DNA from 2 places in the Bacillus sp. N5-665 genome. Region 1 is predicted to be linked to the other one. Evidence: riboswitches for the same ligand, from Rfam matches in the RefSeq annotation. Region 1 holds a riboswitch; the other holds the start of a gene.
What was found. A riboswitch is a leader RNA that binds a small molecule or an ion and turns the genes downstream of it on or off. The one in region 1 is predicted to bind lysine.

Region 1 (7,682 bases):
GGAGAATACATTATTATGCCTCAAAATTCTCATAACATCGAGCACCGCATCTATACAATGTGTATGATCCAGCGAAATAATGAAGTTTTACTTATAAAACGCCCCGATCATCGAGGTTTTCCTGGCTACATCGCTCCTGGCGGAAAAGTAGATTTCCCAGAAAGTATCGTTCAAGCTGCTAAACGAGAAGTAAAAGAAGAAACTGGATTACTTGTTTCAAATTTAACTTTTAAGGGATTAGATGAATACGTAAATCCGAAAGAAAATGTTCGATATATGGTATTTAACTATTGGACAGATTCATTTGAAGGTGAACTCCTTTTGAATCCTCCTGAAGGCGAATTATCATGGGTAGCAATCGATACAGCACTAAATCTTCCTATGCAAGATTGGTTTAAAGAGAGATTCCCATTATTTTTTGAAATAGGTACGTTTGAAATTCAACGTGCTTGGGACCAAGACTTAGATAAACAAGTTGCTATGACAATTACGCATACGTAAAAAAAGCTTGGTATCTCTCCAAGCTTTTTTCACTTTCCTTCTATTTTCTTAATCTCATAATCAATTTCTAAAAACTTAACTCCAAATATCCACATTCTATGGTTAGCTTCTAATATGTGATTCGTGTTCTCCTTTATAATAAAAGTCTCTGCTAACGGTAAACGAATTGTAAAGAAACGAGTATGTAAATAAATCCCCTCATCTCCTTTACCATTTCTTCTCAGCTTACTAGTAATGATTAAATCATTACTCTTATTACATAATTTTAAAACCCCCGTCATATTCGAATATGGTAAAGGTAATGCAATATTCATATATGTCTCGCTCTTATATGTGTGCTTTGAGTAAAGAGCTACAAAAATAGATTCTCCTGCTTCATTTTTTCTTAGCCAAGCCCTTACATTCTCTCTTCCATCTTTCTCATCTATTATCCCGACGATAGAGCCATGCATCGTTTCCCACTTACCGCCCATTCCTAAATGTATTTGTCCTACACGCTTACTCATTTTCTCATAGCAAAATGCAACCGGACGAAACCAACGAGCCCACTTAATATGCGATTGTAACTCATACTCTTTTGTATTTTCATAAAAACGAGTAATACTTAAAGGAATCTTCGCCATGTCAAATCCCTCACTATGAAAATCGTTCATATTATCAACTAAACCTTTGTATTCCTTGCTATCTATTAAACTTCTGTTATGTAAAAATGCTTCACCAACTGTCGTATTTCCTATTAACCTGCTCATTGGTTTCCCGTAATATTTATGATTCGGAGCACTCTTTTCAATCATCCAGCCGACAAATGCGGGTAACGCTACTCCAATTCCATTGACAACACCGTGAATCCAAACCATTTGAGCAATTGTAATCGTCATTACATGTTTCAAATTCCCATATGAATATACAAGTGAAAACATAATTGTTACCATGAGTGTGCTAGAAGATATGATTAGGAGAACTTTTGCACTAACAGCATTAAATTTCGTACACCAAACATAAATCCCATAACTATAAATAGCACATAAATATAGGAACACTGCAAAAAATTCAAATACCCTCGAGTACGTAATTCCTATTGCAACTGTCATAGGTGAAATGACGATGACAAACATAATAGCATCATATACTTTACTTCTCTTTTCTCTTTTCCTCCCAATTAAACCAGCTGATAACGGCAATAGAAATGCCGAATAATGAAAGTGTGCAGCTGTAAGCAAAACAATGTCGGAACTAAAGTGCATAATGGAAAGCTTTGCTACAGAAGCAAAAAACCAGAAACCACCTAAAAACAAATACATAAACGCACTATCGATAGCTGTCTCCTCTAACGGTTTCCATCCTCTTTCTAGCAATCTACTTATACCAAATAACGCAACAATTCCTGTATATACAAACCAAAGTAACGCAAAGAAATAATGATTTGTTACGAAAGCTAACGTTGCATTAATTGCTGCAATTGGATATAGCGGCGATACAAATTTATAAAAGAATACATACGATCCATTTCTTGTTTTCTTATCAATGATGCAAAATGACATCGGTATAAATAACAAAATAGATAATAAAATAATTGCTTCCACCGGGTTTATATTTGACCACTCACATATTAGAAAAATAATATAACAAGCAAACCCAACTATTATATTTTTCATATCATTTATTTCCTCTCTACAAATGTTCCCTTATATGAAAATAATGAACCAATTAACGGATTGCTTACTTGTACATGAATTCGAAAGCATTGTAGTGTTTCATCATAACTTTCTACAATGTTGGCCTCTCCGTATAAAAACCTAGGTAACGGGACTTTCCTTCCAAACATGTAAAACCATTGTTTCTTTGAAGAAATATGCATTGCCCCCACCTCATCAATATGAAAATTCAATGTAGAAACAAGTATTTGCGGTTCACCAAAATAATCTAAAATTTCATTATTCTCTTCATCCATCTGCATAATGGCGTTAAAGTATCTTTTCTTATTATGAAAATAAAAAGTACGATTCCACCGCACAAGTTCATTTCCATGTTCATCTCGCTCAGCGGTATTATGTATTGTAAATGGCACTTCCTTCCCCCGCTCAGAGAAAAACATTCTAAACTTCGATGCAATTTTTAATATCAATTTTACGAAAAAAGAACCTCCGTAAATTTCATCCATTTCTCCTTCTCCAGTAAAGCTATTTTCTTCCGTGATCTCATAGCGTTTCTGTAATTTCGGATGAAGTTTTTTATAAGAATCCCCTAATAGTCTTTCATACATATTAGCCATACATTATTCCTTTCTCTTCCTCTTGCAATTTTTTGCACTCGGTAAATCAGAACTATTTATATAACCGACAATCGATAACCCCATAAGTAGAACGTTTAATGTAATTGGATTAAACGGCTCTGTAAAGCTTACGATATTCGTAAAACCCGCCGCTATCGTTAAGGCTATTAACATAAAAATATGTACGATAAATACTTTTCGTTTTGGAAATGGCAACAGCCATATGGCACCAAAAATAATTTCTAATAATCCAATTATTTTAAGTACAAAAATACTATATTCCGTTGAACCAATTATCACAGATAGCATTTTTACTTCTTCTGAATGAGTAAACACTAGTTTCGGCACTATTCCTTGATACATCCATACAAAAGCAAACAAAAAACATACAAGCCAATATGTCATTGTTCTTCTAATTAGTAATCTCGGATGAAGTCCCTTTTCTAACCATAATTTTAAAGCATCAAAACTCCAAGCAGTCGCCCAGCCTAATAACGGACGAAACATATAGAAATCTATTACATTTCCTATACGACCAAACCTCGTATCGTAATCATATTGCGTCTCAAAATGAATGTGTTCTTTACGCGGTGTATACTTCCAATAACCACGCCCTATTTGAATAAGTGATAATTTATTATCTGTCCAAAATTTTAAAGAAGAAATCCGTTCACCCGTTTCTTTTCTTATTTCTCCTATCGATTCCCCTTCACCAGCTATTTCAAGTCCTAATCCAATTTTAGTTTTATATAAAAACTTCTGCGGTTCTCCTTCTTTTTTCTCTAAATACGAAATTTCAGTAAAGCGAGCATCCCATTCTGTATGTATATCTGGTTCCTGTGTATATCCCCATAATTTTTCCATTGTTGTGTTCATTTCTGCCGAAACATAAATAGGCTTTTTCCCCTTCATTCTTCCGCCTCCTATGCACTATAAATTTAATGTACATGCTATGAATTTATTTTGCTACAATTTTCACAAACTCCTTCAAAAAAAGAAAGAATTTTTAAAATTTATACAAAACACTTGATTCCCCGAAAAATTTAAATTATTATAAAACAAATGTTACCAACAACTTCATAAATCAAACACTCTCGCCTAAAACGTGAGATAGAGGTTGCGATACTTATGATTATTCTAATGGAGACACAGAGATGTCTATGAAATTAGATGAAAGGAAGTATTGCCGAAATCGATAATTTTCTCTGCATTTATCGATTGGGGCTGTTTTCGAATAGAAACAGAACTGTCATATGTACAGAAGTGTATGTATGAAGAGCTATCTACAAAAAAGAGATATCATTTTTATGGTATTCCTTTTTTGGCGGTTTTTTTATTAGCTCCGTTTTCTGTTTCCCTTTTCCTGTAACAGCACCATCCTCACTTATTTGAGATGGTGTTTTTTGTTTTTCTCTGGTAACTACAGGAATATTGGGATCTATATATGTCCTAATCTATTCTTAAAAATGGATGAAAGAAGGAATTCGTAATGGAAACGATTGTACAAAAATTTGGTGGCACTTCTGTTGGAAGCGTTGAGCGCATTCAACATGTAGCAAATTTAATTATTGAAGAATATGAACGAGGACATAGTATCGTCTCTGTCGTTTCAGCAATGGGAAAAAGCACAGATGAACTCGTAGCACTTGCTAACGCGATTTCAGAAAATCCGAGTAAACGCGAAATGGATATGCTTCTATCAACAGGTGAGCAAGTTACTATTTCATTATTAACGATGGCACTACAAGCAAAAGGTTATAACGCGATTTCATTAACAGGATGGCAAGCTGGTATTACGACAGAATCTGTACATAGTAGTGCACGGATTACTGACATTCATACAGATCGAATTCAATCTTATCTTACTGAAGGTACGATTGTTATTGTAGCTGGCTTCCAAGGAGCCAGTGAAGAACATGAAATTACAACGCTTGGACGCGGTGGTTCTGATACAACTGCTGTTGCATTAGCTGCTGCACTGAAAGCAAAAAAATGTGATATTTACACGGATGTGACCGGTGTATATACGACGGACCCACGAGTTGTAAAAGATGCTTATAAATTAGATGAAATTTCTTATGACGAAATGCTAGAACTAGCAAACCTCGGTGCTGGTGTATTACACCCGCGTGCTGTTGAGTTTGCTAAAAATCATAATGTCATGTTAGAAGTTCGCTCAAGTATGGAACAAGAAAACGGAACAATTGTAAAAGGAGAATGTAACATGGAACAACAATCAATCGTTAAAGGTATTGCATTTGAAGATAATATTACACGCGTCACAATGAAAGGATTAGAACAAGGTGCACTCTCAACAGTTTTCTCTACATTGGCAACAGCACATATTAATGTAGATATCATCATTCAAAGTATTACAAATGAAGGAACTGTTCACCTCTCCTTCTCAATCCATTCTAATGATTTAAAAGAAACATTAGAGGTATTAGAACAAAATCAAGAAACACTTCACTATGAATCTGTAGAATATGAAAATTATTTAGCAAAAGTATCCATTGTAGGATCTGGTATGGTCTCTAATCCAGGAGTTGCTGCGAATATGTTCACTACTTTAAAAGAAGAAGATATTCATATTAAAATGGTAAGTACATCAGAAATTAAAGTATCTGTCGTTATTGACCGCCTTCATTTAGTAACAGGTGTTGAGGCGCTGCATCAATCATTTATGGCAAAAATTGAGCCTTTAGTGCAGATGAGTTAATTTCCACCGGTAAAACTTTAAAAAATATATGAATCTATTTCCTTCCTATATAAATAGAAACAGGATAGGACTGTTTTGTGGGAAAGTCGAAGTTATTCTATCGAATAGCAATTACAGTATCAAATTCTTGAAATGATAGCATTCACGAAATAAAGTTCGCGCATATTTCAATAGTAAAGGGTTTACGAAGTGTTATTCGTTAACAAGATTTTATATACTATGCCCGAAAACACCTTGTCACATTTTCCTACGCTGTGACAAGATGTTTTTTGTTTAGAAAAGATTTTAGTATAATTATGAGGATAATTAAATAATAAATTTATACATAAAAGGAGATAAAAACTATGGCAAACAACCGATTACTACGAATGGACAATGTCAGCATCGTTGTAGAATCACTTGATAACGCAATCTCTTTCTTCGAGGAGATTGGCTTGAATCTCGAAGGGCGAGCTACTGTTGAAGGTGAATGGGCTGGTCGCGTAACTGGACTCGGTTCTCAGTGCGTAGAGATTGCTATGATGGTTACGCCAGATGGCCACAGCCGAATTGAACTTTCTCGATTTCTCACCCCACCTACTATAGCAGACCATCGGACAGCTCCTGTAAACGCCCTCGGTTATTTGCGCGTCATGTTCACCGTTGAAGACATTGACGAAATGGTATCCAGACTGACTAAGCATGGTGCTCAGCTCGTTGGTGAAGTAGTTCAGTATGAGAACTCGTATCGACTCTGCTACATTCGTGGAACCGAAGGAATTTTAATCGGTTTAGCGGAAGAACTCGGTAACAAATAAGTAATGTTTTATTAGACGTCTTTACTGAAGTAAAAATATTTGAAAGAACTTTACGCTTAATAAAACTTAGATTTTGAACCCCGTCCTAGCTTTAGAACGGGGTTATGCTTGTTTAAACTTTTTAACATACTATCAACATCCCGAAATCATTATAAAACAATTCAATTACTTGTTATACTCTTTCCTAGGAAATATAACGGACCCTTCTCACTTCTTATCATATATATCTTTTCTTTTAAAAAACGATCTGAACTCATTCAAAATAACTTTCTTCACGTCAGAGTAAAAAACCATCATGAATAGTGCAATTCCTAATAAAATCTCTTGCATTCCTTCATAATCAATGAAAGCACTCACAATTAGCAAACCAAACCCAATATAAAAACCAAACTCATTCTCTTTCTCAAAATCCTCATCTTCATCAATATGTATTTTCTCTTTTAAATTTCGGTTCCCTTTTATTAACTCATCGAGCGTAACATTATACATTTCGCTCAATAAAATTAAATTTTCAATATCAGGGCAACTTTTATCATTTTCCCACTTACCCCGCTTTAACAGGCAGTAAATCTCATCAAAGCTTTTAAGCACAATCAAGGCAGCCAGATGCGATTAACTGCCTATAAAAGCCCGATTGGTTCAACTAATAATCAGTAGGATAAATCGCCCACTGATTAAAGTTTCACTTTATACACTGCTTGCCTCGTTATACCAATCTTTTTAGCAACATCTTCTTGTGAAAATCCTTTTGATTCTCTTAATTTTTTAAGTTGTTGTCCTAAGCTCATAACCTCCCCTCCTTTAACAAATTATTACATAAAAGGATCCAAAAAAGAAAGAAACCATTAGTAAAACCCACTGTAAACCACTCGTTTACACTATAAAAAAGAGAGAATAACTCTTTGAGCTATCCTCTCTCTTCTATTAAAACAGATGAATGTTTTCTTTCTTGCAAGCTTCACGTAAATCGTCAGGCCATACAGAAGATTGAACTTCACCAATATGTGCTTTACGTAAGAAGTACATGCACATTCTTGATTGTCCAATACCACCGCCAATTGTTAACGGTAGTACGTCTTCTAAAATACCTTTATGGAAATCGTACTCACGTTTGAAGTCTTCACCTGTTTTCGTTAACTGCTCATCAAGTGATTTACTATCAACACGAATTCCCATTGATGATAATTCGAATGAAGATTGTAATACTGGGTGCCAGAATAAAATGTCACCGTTTAATTTCCAATCATCATAATCAGATGCGCGTCCATCATGCTTTTCACCTGAACGAAGTGCATCACCAATTCCGATAATGAAGACTGCACCGTGTTCTTTCGCAATTGCATGTTCACGATCTTTCGGTGTTAATTCTGGATATTTATCTTCTAGTTCTTGG
Region 2 (7,682 bases), 1.4 Mb from region 1:
TGATTGATACCATTTTGGAATATAGGATGAAAAATTGTTATGATCTTCTAAAATTACGTTCAACCTTTCCTTCATATCATCTACTAAATGTGGCGTGCTTCGGTTTGTCCATACGATATCAGCTGGGAATGTCATTGCTGCATATAATGAATACAGTTGCCAAAAATGAAGTGACGGTTCTCCCACGCAATAACCGTGAACTTGTCCAACCGCAAATGGTTTACTTATTCTTGTAGTAAAAATCGCTACGTTATAAAAATCGTGTATTGGGTCGCCAAAATCATATCCTCCAAAATCGATAACGATAAATTCCTTATTATGAATCATACTATTTGCTGGATGGAAGTCATCGTGTAAAAAGGTAATAGGGCGATTTTTCAATAATTGTTTATGCTCCCCTACAAAACTTAATACTGGCTTCAAATCAAGGAAGTCTATTTCATAGTTTGCTAACGCTTCTACGTATCTTTCGTATTTATTCCATCGAACCGTTCCCCATTTATTACTTGCACTTTCTCTTCCAATTGAGTGGATCCTCTTTAATACTTCCCCTGCTTTTCTTCCTGCATTATACTGTTCTTCCACCGATAGCTTCCCTAAACCTTCTTCACCATTTACACCTTGGGCCCATTCAAATACTTGTACACATTTATTTAATTCCTCAAGTTTTATGAAATGAATTAACTTGGGCGTTGGAATATGTAATAACTCTAATTGTTTCATATACGTATATTCTTCTTGTTTACGTTCAAAATGAACAGCATCACATACTTTCACAAAATAAGTTTCTTCGTTCTTTAATTCAACTTTATATTTTTCTTCATGTGAAAAGCCTTTTGAAATAGCTGTACACTTTACAATACGATGCCATTCTAGTTGTCTCTCTATCTCTCTAAGCATTTCCTTCACAACATTCACCTCTATCAATATATGTACAAACTACCTAACACTTCATGCTCTCGTTTATTTTCACCTTTAAACTCCACTGCAAATGGATATTCGCCATGATGCTTCAAACGTTCTAGTACTAACCCTTCTCCTATTGGTTCACAAAACTGCACATGAACATCACCAAATGATACGCTTTGACACTCCGCATTCCATTCTTCATTCTTTGTGATTGAGCTTGCAGTTAGCCCCATTACTTCTTTCCATTTCCGTACTGTTTCTCGAACATTTTTCACTGCGTAATGAATCGTTTCAATTTGTTGTACTTTATTTTTATGTTCAGTGATTGTTCCTATGTTACGTAAATCGTTTCTTCTTTCTTCATCCGTTTCATTCCACTGTATGAAGAAAGGTAATTTCGGTCCGTTTTCCTCTTGCTTTACAAATAACATTTTCCACTCTAAAAGACGGCCATCTTTTCTTATACGTTTTCCTTCAAATGGTCCTATCGTATGTAAACCGTGCTTACTAAAATTATTTGCTAGGTCTTCAATGGCATCTGTTCGAATTGCGATTTGTAGCATTCCTTCTCCGTCTTGTAATTTTACTACTGTTTCTTGTACTAATGGATTGTCTGCTTTCTTCGCTTTTTCTTCATGCTGAACTGCTAAAAATTCTATATAGGATAAATCAAAATAACATAAACTATTCCAAGTACCCCAAGTAATATGCTCTCCGCCTATTGCAGTATGAAATCCACGCTCCTGTATTTGTTTTGCCGCTTCCTCCGGTGTACCATATACTGCGTGTACGAGATGATCAAATCGTAACATGTCTTTCTCCCCTTTCTCTCCATCCTTTTATTGTATATTTTATTTTTCTTTCATTCAATTCAAAAAACTTTAAAACCCAGTTGATTTATACGATTAATATGTATTATAATGAAACAAATTTAATTATTGCTGATTGGAAAAACCAAAGGCACTTTTCTCATACGGGAAAAGTGCCTTTTTCATTTATTATTACAGGGGGATTATTTATGCAGAAATTAATTGTCTTTGCTATTATTGGATTTTTCGCTCAATTGATTGATGGGGCACTTGGAATGGCGTACGGGGTAACATCTACCTCACTATTATTAATGTTTGGTATCGCACCAGCTGTAGCTTCCGCATCTGTTCATTTAGCTGAAGTCGTTACAACCGCCGCTTCTGGTGCATCTCACATCAAATTTGGAAACGTTGATAAATATACCGTTTCCAGGCTTACATTACCAGGAGCAATTGGCGCATTTATTGGGGCATGTTTTTTAAGCAATTTACCTGGCGATGTAATTAAACCGTACATTTCCGTATTTTTATTTACTTTAGGGGTTTATATTTTATTACGATTCATCATTCAAAAACAAATTGTTACTTCAAATAAACGTATGTCTGCAAAACAGCTTGTTCCGCTTGGCTTATTCGCTGGATTCGTTGATTCAACTGGTGGTGGTGGCTGGGGTCCGATTACGACACCTGTACTTTTGGCAAGAGGAAATGAAGCTAGAAAAGTTATCGGATCTGTAGATACGAGCGAATTTCCTGTTTCACTCGCTGCAACAATTGGATTTTTCATTTCACTTGGATGGGAACAAGTAAGCTGGGTTTGGGTATTTTCTCTCATGCTCGGTGGTATCGTTGCGGCACCAATCGCTGCATGGCTAGTACGCATCGTTCCTTCTCATTTACTTGGCGTATTAGTTGGTGGCCTTATTATCTTTACAAACATTCGTACATTGCTTACTACATTTAAAGTTGATCCAACTATTATTTCACTTTCTTACGTGGCAGTTGGTCTTGTCGTTATTATTTCTATTTTCATTGCTGTTCGCAATCATTCCAAGCGTTCTAACGCATCGACAGCCGGATATCCGAATGATCAAAAACAAATGCTACCATAACGATAAAAATACCGCCCGATATACTTCGAGCGGTATTTTTTATTTTTCTATTTTCCAATTAATCATCGTTTCTGTAGTGTCAATTCTCTTCATATGTAATTTCTCTAATACACGAATCGAGCTATCATTTTCAAGAAGTGTCTCCGCAATAATCGTTTCTACTTCTCCTGTTTGAAAAGCCCAATTTATTAATTCTCTTACAGCTTCTGTCGCATACCCTTTATTCCAATATTTCTCAATAAATCCGTAACCAATTTCTACTGTATGTTCCTCATTTGGTTTCCCTTTAAATCCTATATCACCTAGAACGATGTCATCTTCTTTGCGAATGACATACCACGCGCCCCAAGGTAATAAAACCTTATTTTGTTTTACATTTTCTACATGCCCTACAATATGCGGACCACTGTTATATCCTTGCTCGTTAGCAACTTGCATACCCTCTTCTGTACACGGTACTATATAGAGTCTTTCTGTTTCTAATTTCATGTTAATTTCCCCTTTTTTGCTTAAACGTTTTTTTAATTATAACAAAAAATATGACCTTATTATGAATGTCGAATTATATTTTCAGAATTTTCTTTTATTTTTAAAGGGTTTTTCAATATTTTTTGCGAAACATTTGTATAACAATTTCTTTATTTGTTTTTTGTTACATAACAGTAGGTTCGGGTGGAGTTTTGCAAGCGTTTCCTATACAATAACCGATATTTTTTGACTTTTCCTAACAAAATATCTTGCAATATATTCAGAAAGTCATTACAATTGCCATATATTAAAAATCTTAGCAATATATCAAATCCTCATCAATCCGATGAGGTAGAGGTTGCGACTTTTATGAGTAAAACGGACGAGACACAGAGAATGTCACCAACTCCGTTTGAAAGGAAAAGTTGCCGAAGTTTATATTTCTTCTCTGGAAATATGAGCTGGGGCTGTCTCCGAAAGGAACAGAACTGTCACGTTTACAAAATTACCGTGTAAACGTGGGGTGCTATCTTAACGGAAGGGTATGATGGGGTGGTTATTTGTGAAACGTTCCGCCTAATTCCTTTGGCGGTTTTTTGTATTTTTCTCCCCCGCTCCTTCCTAACCTACAAGAAAAGGAGTGTTGAACATGAATAGCGCAACAAATCAATCTACCTCTAAAACGCAAACTACACAAGGACAAGGTGAATTAAAACGCGGATTAAAATCTCGTCACCTTACGATGATTTCTCTCGGTGGTACAATCGGTACCGGACTATTTCTTGCCAGCGGTGGTGTCATCCATACAGCTGGTCCTGGCGGTGCACTAGTCGCATACGCCGCAATTGGAATTATGGTTTACTTTTTAATGACAAGCTTAGCTGAACTCGCGGCTTACATGCCTGTTACCGGATCTTTTAGCACGTATGCAACAAAATTTGTTGATCCATCCCTTGGCTTTGCACTTGGATGGAACTATTGGTATAACTGGGCCATTACAATTGCTGCTGAACTCGCGGCTGTAACATTAATTATGAAATTTTGGTTCCCAGATACCCCTTCTCTTATTTGGAGTGGATTATGTTTAGCTATTATTTTCCTTTTAAACTATTTATCTGTTAAAGGGTTTGGTGAATCTGAATATTGGTTCGCACTTATTAAAGTAGTTACTATTATTATCTTTTTAATTGTCGGCTTTATGATGATTTTCGGAATTATGGGCGGCGAATCTGTTGGCTTTAAAAACTTCACTGTTGCAGATGCACCATTTAATGGCGGCATTATGGCAATTATCGGTGTATTTATGGCTGCTGGGTTCTCATTCCAAGGAACTGAATTATTAGGTGTAGCTGCTGGTGAAACTGCTGATCCAGAGCGTAACATTCCAAAAGCAATTCGTTCTATCTTTTGGCGTATTCTTTTATTCTATATCCTTGCGATTCTCGTTATCGGTTTATTAATTCCTTATACGACTGAAAGCCTTGCTGCAAGCGATGTAACAGTAAGTCCATTTACACTTATTTTTGAAAAAGCGGGCGTTGCCTTTGCTGCTTCTGTTATGAACGCTGTTATTTTAACGGCAGTATTGTCTGCTGGTAACTCTGGTATGTATGCATCAACTCGTATGCTTTGGGACTTAGCTCGCCAAGGAAAAGCACCAAAGTTTCTTGGTAAATTAGATAGCCGCGGTGTACCTGTTAACGCATTAATCGTAACGTCAATTGTCGGTAGTATCGCTTTCATTGCCTCTTTATTCGGTGACGGTGTTGTATACATTTGGTTATTAAACGCATCTGGAATGTCTGGCTTTATCGCATGGGTCGGAATTGCAATTAGTCATTACCGTTTCCGTAAAGCATATATCGCACAAGGAAAAGATTTGAAAGACTTACCATATAGAGCAAAATGGTTCCCGTTCGGTCCAATTTTCGCATTTGCACTTTGTGTCATCGTAATTTTAGGTCAAAACTACGGCGCATTTATGGGCGAATCAATCGATTGGAACGGTGTACTCGTTTCTTACATCGGTTTACCACTCTTCTTAGTACTATGGTTAGGATATAAATTTACGAAGAAAACGAAAGTGATTCCGCTCGATAAATGTGAATTGAAATAAAGTGAAACGAGCAAACAAATATGTTTGCTCGTTTTTTATTCCGATGCTTCTCCCTTCCCTATTTCTCCTGTTTTTGCAATAATAAAGGAAATATATATAAAGGTTGGGATACCATGAACATTCGTATTACTGATGAAGCAAAAGCAGCTATACATAAATTAGAACGTGAAGATAAAAAGATCATTCGCATTAGAGGAACAATGACAAACTCTTGTAGTATTTTCGTTGATGTTGATTTAATTTGGGATACATATGATGCAGATGATGTTGTATATAAAGATGCCGAGTTTATCGTACAAATGGATTCATTCACGAAAGACTACACTGGTGATACGGTGAAACTTGATTATAAGACGACAGGTTTTAGTATTACGACTCCGAGTGAGACTTTAGTTTATGGATTGTCGATTAAAAAATAAAAATTGTTTTCAGCTGACAAATGAGGTGAAAAAATGGGTAAATATGTTCCGTTAAAATTTTTATTTAATGAAGAATTAGCAGAAATAATGGCTGATTCTATTTGTAAACACGATCCTAATTTTCCGAAAAGAAACTTCGTATCTTCCGTAACATGTAAAGTTGAAAAATTAGAGTTAAAGCAACGTATAGAAGTAATAGCAGATGAATTACACGATGCATTACAAAAAGATTTTAATGCAGCAATACATATTTTACTGAAAACATTGGGGCCAGAAAACACAACAGAAGTAGGCACATTTACAAACGGATATATGTACATGCCTATTGCAAAATACGTTGAAAAATATGGGCTTAACGATTTTGAAACCTCATGTAACGCCATGTATGCAATAACAAAAAGGAATACTGCTGAATATGCCATTCGGCCTTTTCTCAAAACATACCATGAAGACACACTACACATATTACAACAGTGGATTCATGACGAAAACAGCCACATTAGAAGATTAGTTTCCGAAGGTACAAGACCAAGACTTCCGTGGGCTAAAAAAATGGGAGCTCTGAAAGGTGACTTTACAAATAATTTAAAGCTTCTTGAGCCATTAATGAATGATCCTTCTAAATATGTCCAAAAATCAGTAGCCAATCATATTAACGATATTACGAAAGAAGATAAAGAACTCGTTTTTCAATGGTTACAACATTTACGTCATAAACAGCATCCAGTTAACCCTTGGATTATAAAACATGGGTTAAGAACGGTAATAAAAAGTGGGACATTGCCAAAAGATTTTTCTTTTTAAGTATTTTAAACAAAAACGCTTATACTTCAAAAATGAAGTATAAGCGTTTTTTCCTTTTGAATAAAGCAATAATAAACGTAAAAAGTGCTTTAAAATTCTTCTTTATACCTTTATTTTACTAGCTCTTCTATGTTATCATTTTTCTTGATTTTTTCTGATGATAGCCAGAGTGAATAACTTGTTCCATCCTTGTTCCTTAAAAATATGTTAAATTCCTTATTATATAGTTCTTCTTTAAGAATAGTGACTACCTTTCTCAAATCCTCTATTACATAGGAATCATTTCTATATTTTATCTCACTATCATTGAAAACTAAAGTCAATTCATACTCTAGACAATTGCCGTCTTTCGGGTTTGAACAAGTAATATCTTCAATTACAAAACGATCATTTTGAATTTCATTTAACCTTTCGCCTACTTTTGTTTCAGTTTGAATCAAATATGTCCAATAACCGCTTACAGTGTTTTTCATTGTTAAAAGCAGTTCTTCTTTCGTTATAGCTTTTTGCACATTATGAAAAGGTAAGCCTATAGATTCACCATTATGATCCTCAATTTCAAGTTTTGTTATCTTTTTATTACTCTTCTGAATGAATTGGAATAAAGCATATAAACGATCTAATTCTTTTGATTCAAATTGACTGTAATCAATCTTGTCACTCGTTTTTAAAGTTAATACTAACTTATCAGTTGGTTTCTCCTCTATATAATCATCATCCACTATATATTGAAAAACATTTTTATTTTCAGGTTCCACGTAACCTAATTTTTTAATTTCTTCTAGCATGGGTTTGAATTTCTTATATTCCTCATATGTTTTTTTCCCGTATTGATATTCATCACCTTTTATTCTTGAATATAAGATGCCATCTACTTCTACTCTAAATTGAATATTTTTGTTATTTTTCGCTTGAACAGTATGATATGTATGTCCCATATTCCCTTCATGTATAGCACCCCAATCTGTTACAATCACATCCATTCCGTGCTTTTTTTTCACATATTTTTTCACCTGATCTTCATCTTCATAATTACAACCACTTA

Region 2: linked by a shared signal. The riboswitch ahead of MNO09_RS15165 (amino acid permease) and the one ahead of MNO09_RS22170 (aspartate kinase) in region 1 are both predicted to bind lysine.

What each region holds. Positions count from the first base shown of each region.
Region 1 is NZ_CP093325.1:3,828,584-3,836,265, forward strand. It holds gene MNO09_RS22150 (8-oxo-dGTP diphosphatase) at 16-501, shown strand; gene MNO09_RS22155 (YndJ family protein) at 531-2,156, opposite strand; gene MNO09_RS22160 (DUF4166 domain-containing protein) at 2,162-2,773, opposite strand; gene MNO09_RS22165 (DoxX-like family protein) at 2,777-3,685, opposite strand; lysine riboswitch at 3,877-4,063, shown strand; gene MNO09_RS22170 (aspartate kinase) at 4,263-5,492, shown strand; gene MNO09_RS22175 (VOC family protein) at 5,837-6,289, shown strand; partial or broken gene MNO09_RS22180 (helix-turn-helix domain-containing protein) at 6,497-6,835, opposite strand; gene MNO09_RS22185 (helix-turn-helix transcriptional regulator) at 6,964-7,077, opposite strand; gene asnA (aspartate--ammonia ligase) at 7,214-7,682, opposite strand, start outside.
Region 2 is NZ_CP093325.1:2,454,011-2,461,692, reverse strand. It holds gene MNO09_RS15185 (aminoglycoside phosphotransferase family protein) at 1-909, opposite strand, end outside; gene MNO09_RS15180 (VOC family protein) at 924-1,721, opposite strand; gene MNO09_RS15175 (sulfite exporter TauE/SafE family protein) at 1,820-2,830, shown strand; gene MNO09_RS15170 (GNAT family N-acetyltransferase) at 2,870-3,319, opposite strand; lysine riboswitch at 3,643-3,835, shown strand; gene MNO09_RS15165 (amino acid permease) at 3,948-5,414, shown strand; gene MNO09_RS15160 (iron-sulfur cluster biosynthesis family protein) at 5,528-5,833, shown strand; gene MNO09_RS15155 (DNA alkylation repair protein) at 5,867-6,637, shown strand; gene MNO09_RS15150 (hypothetical protein) at 6,748-7,682, opposite strand, start outside.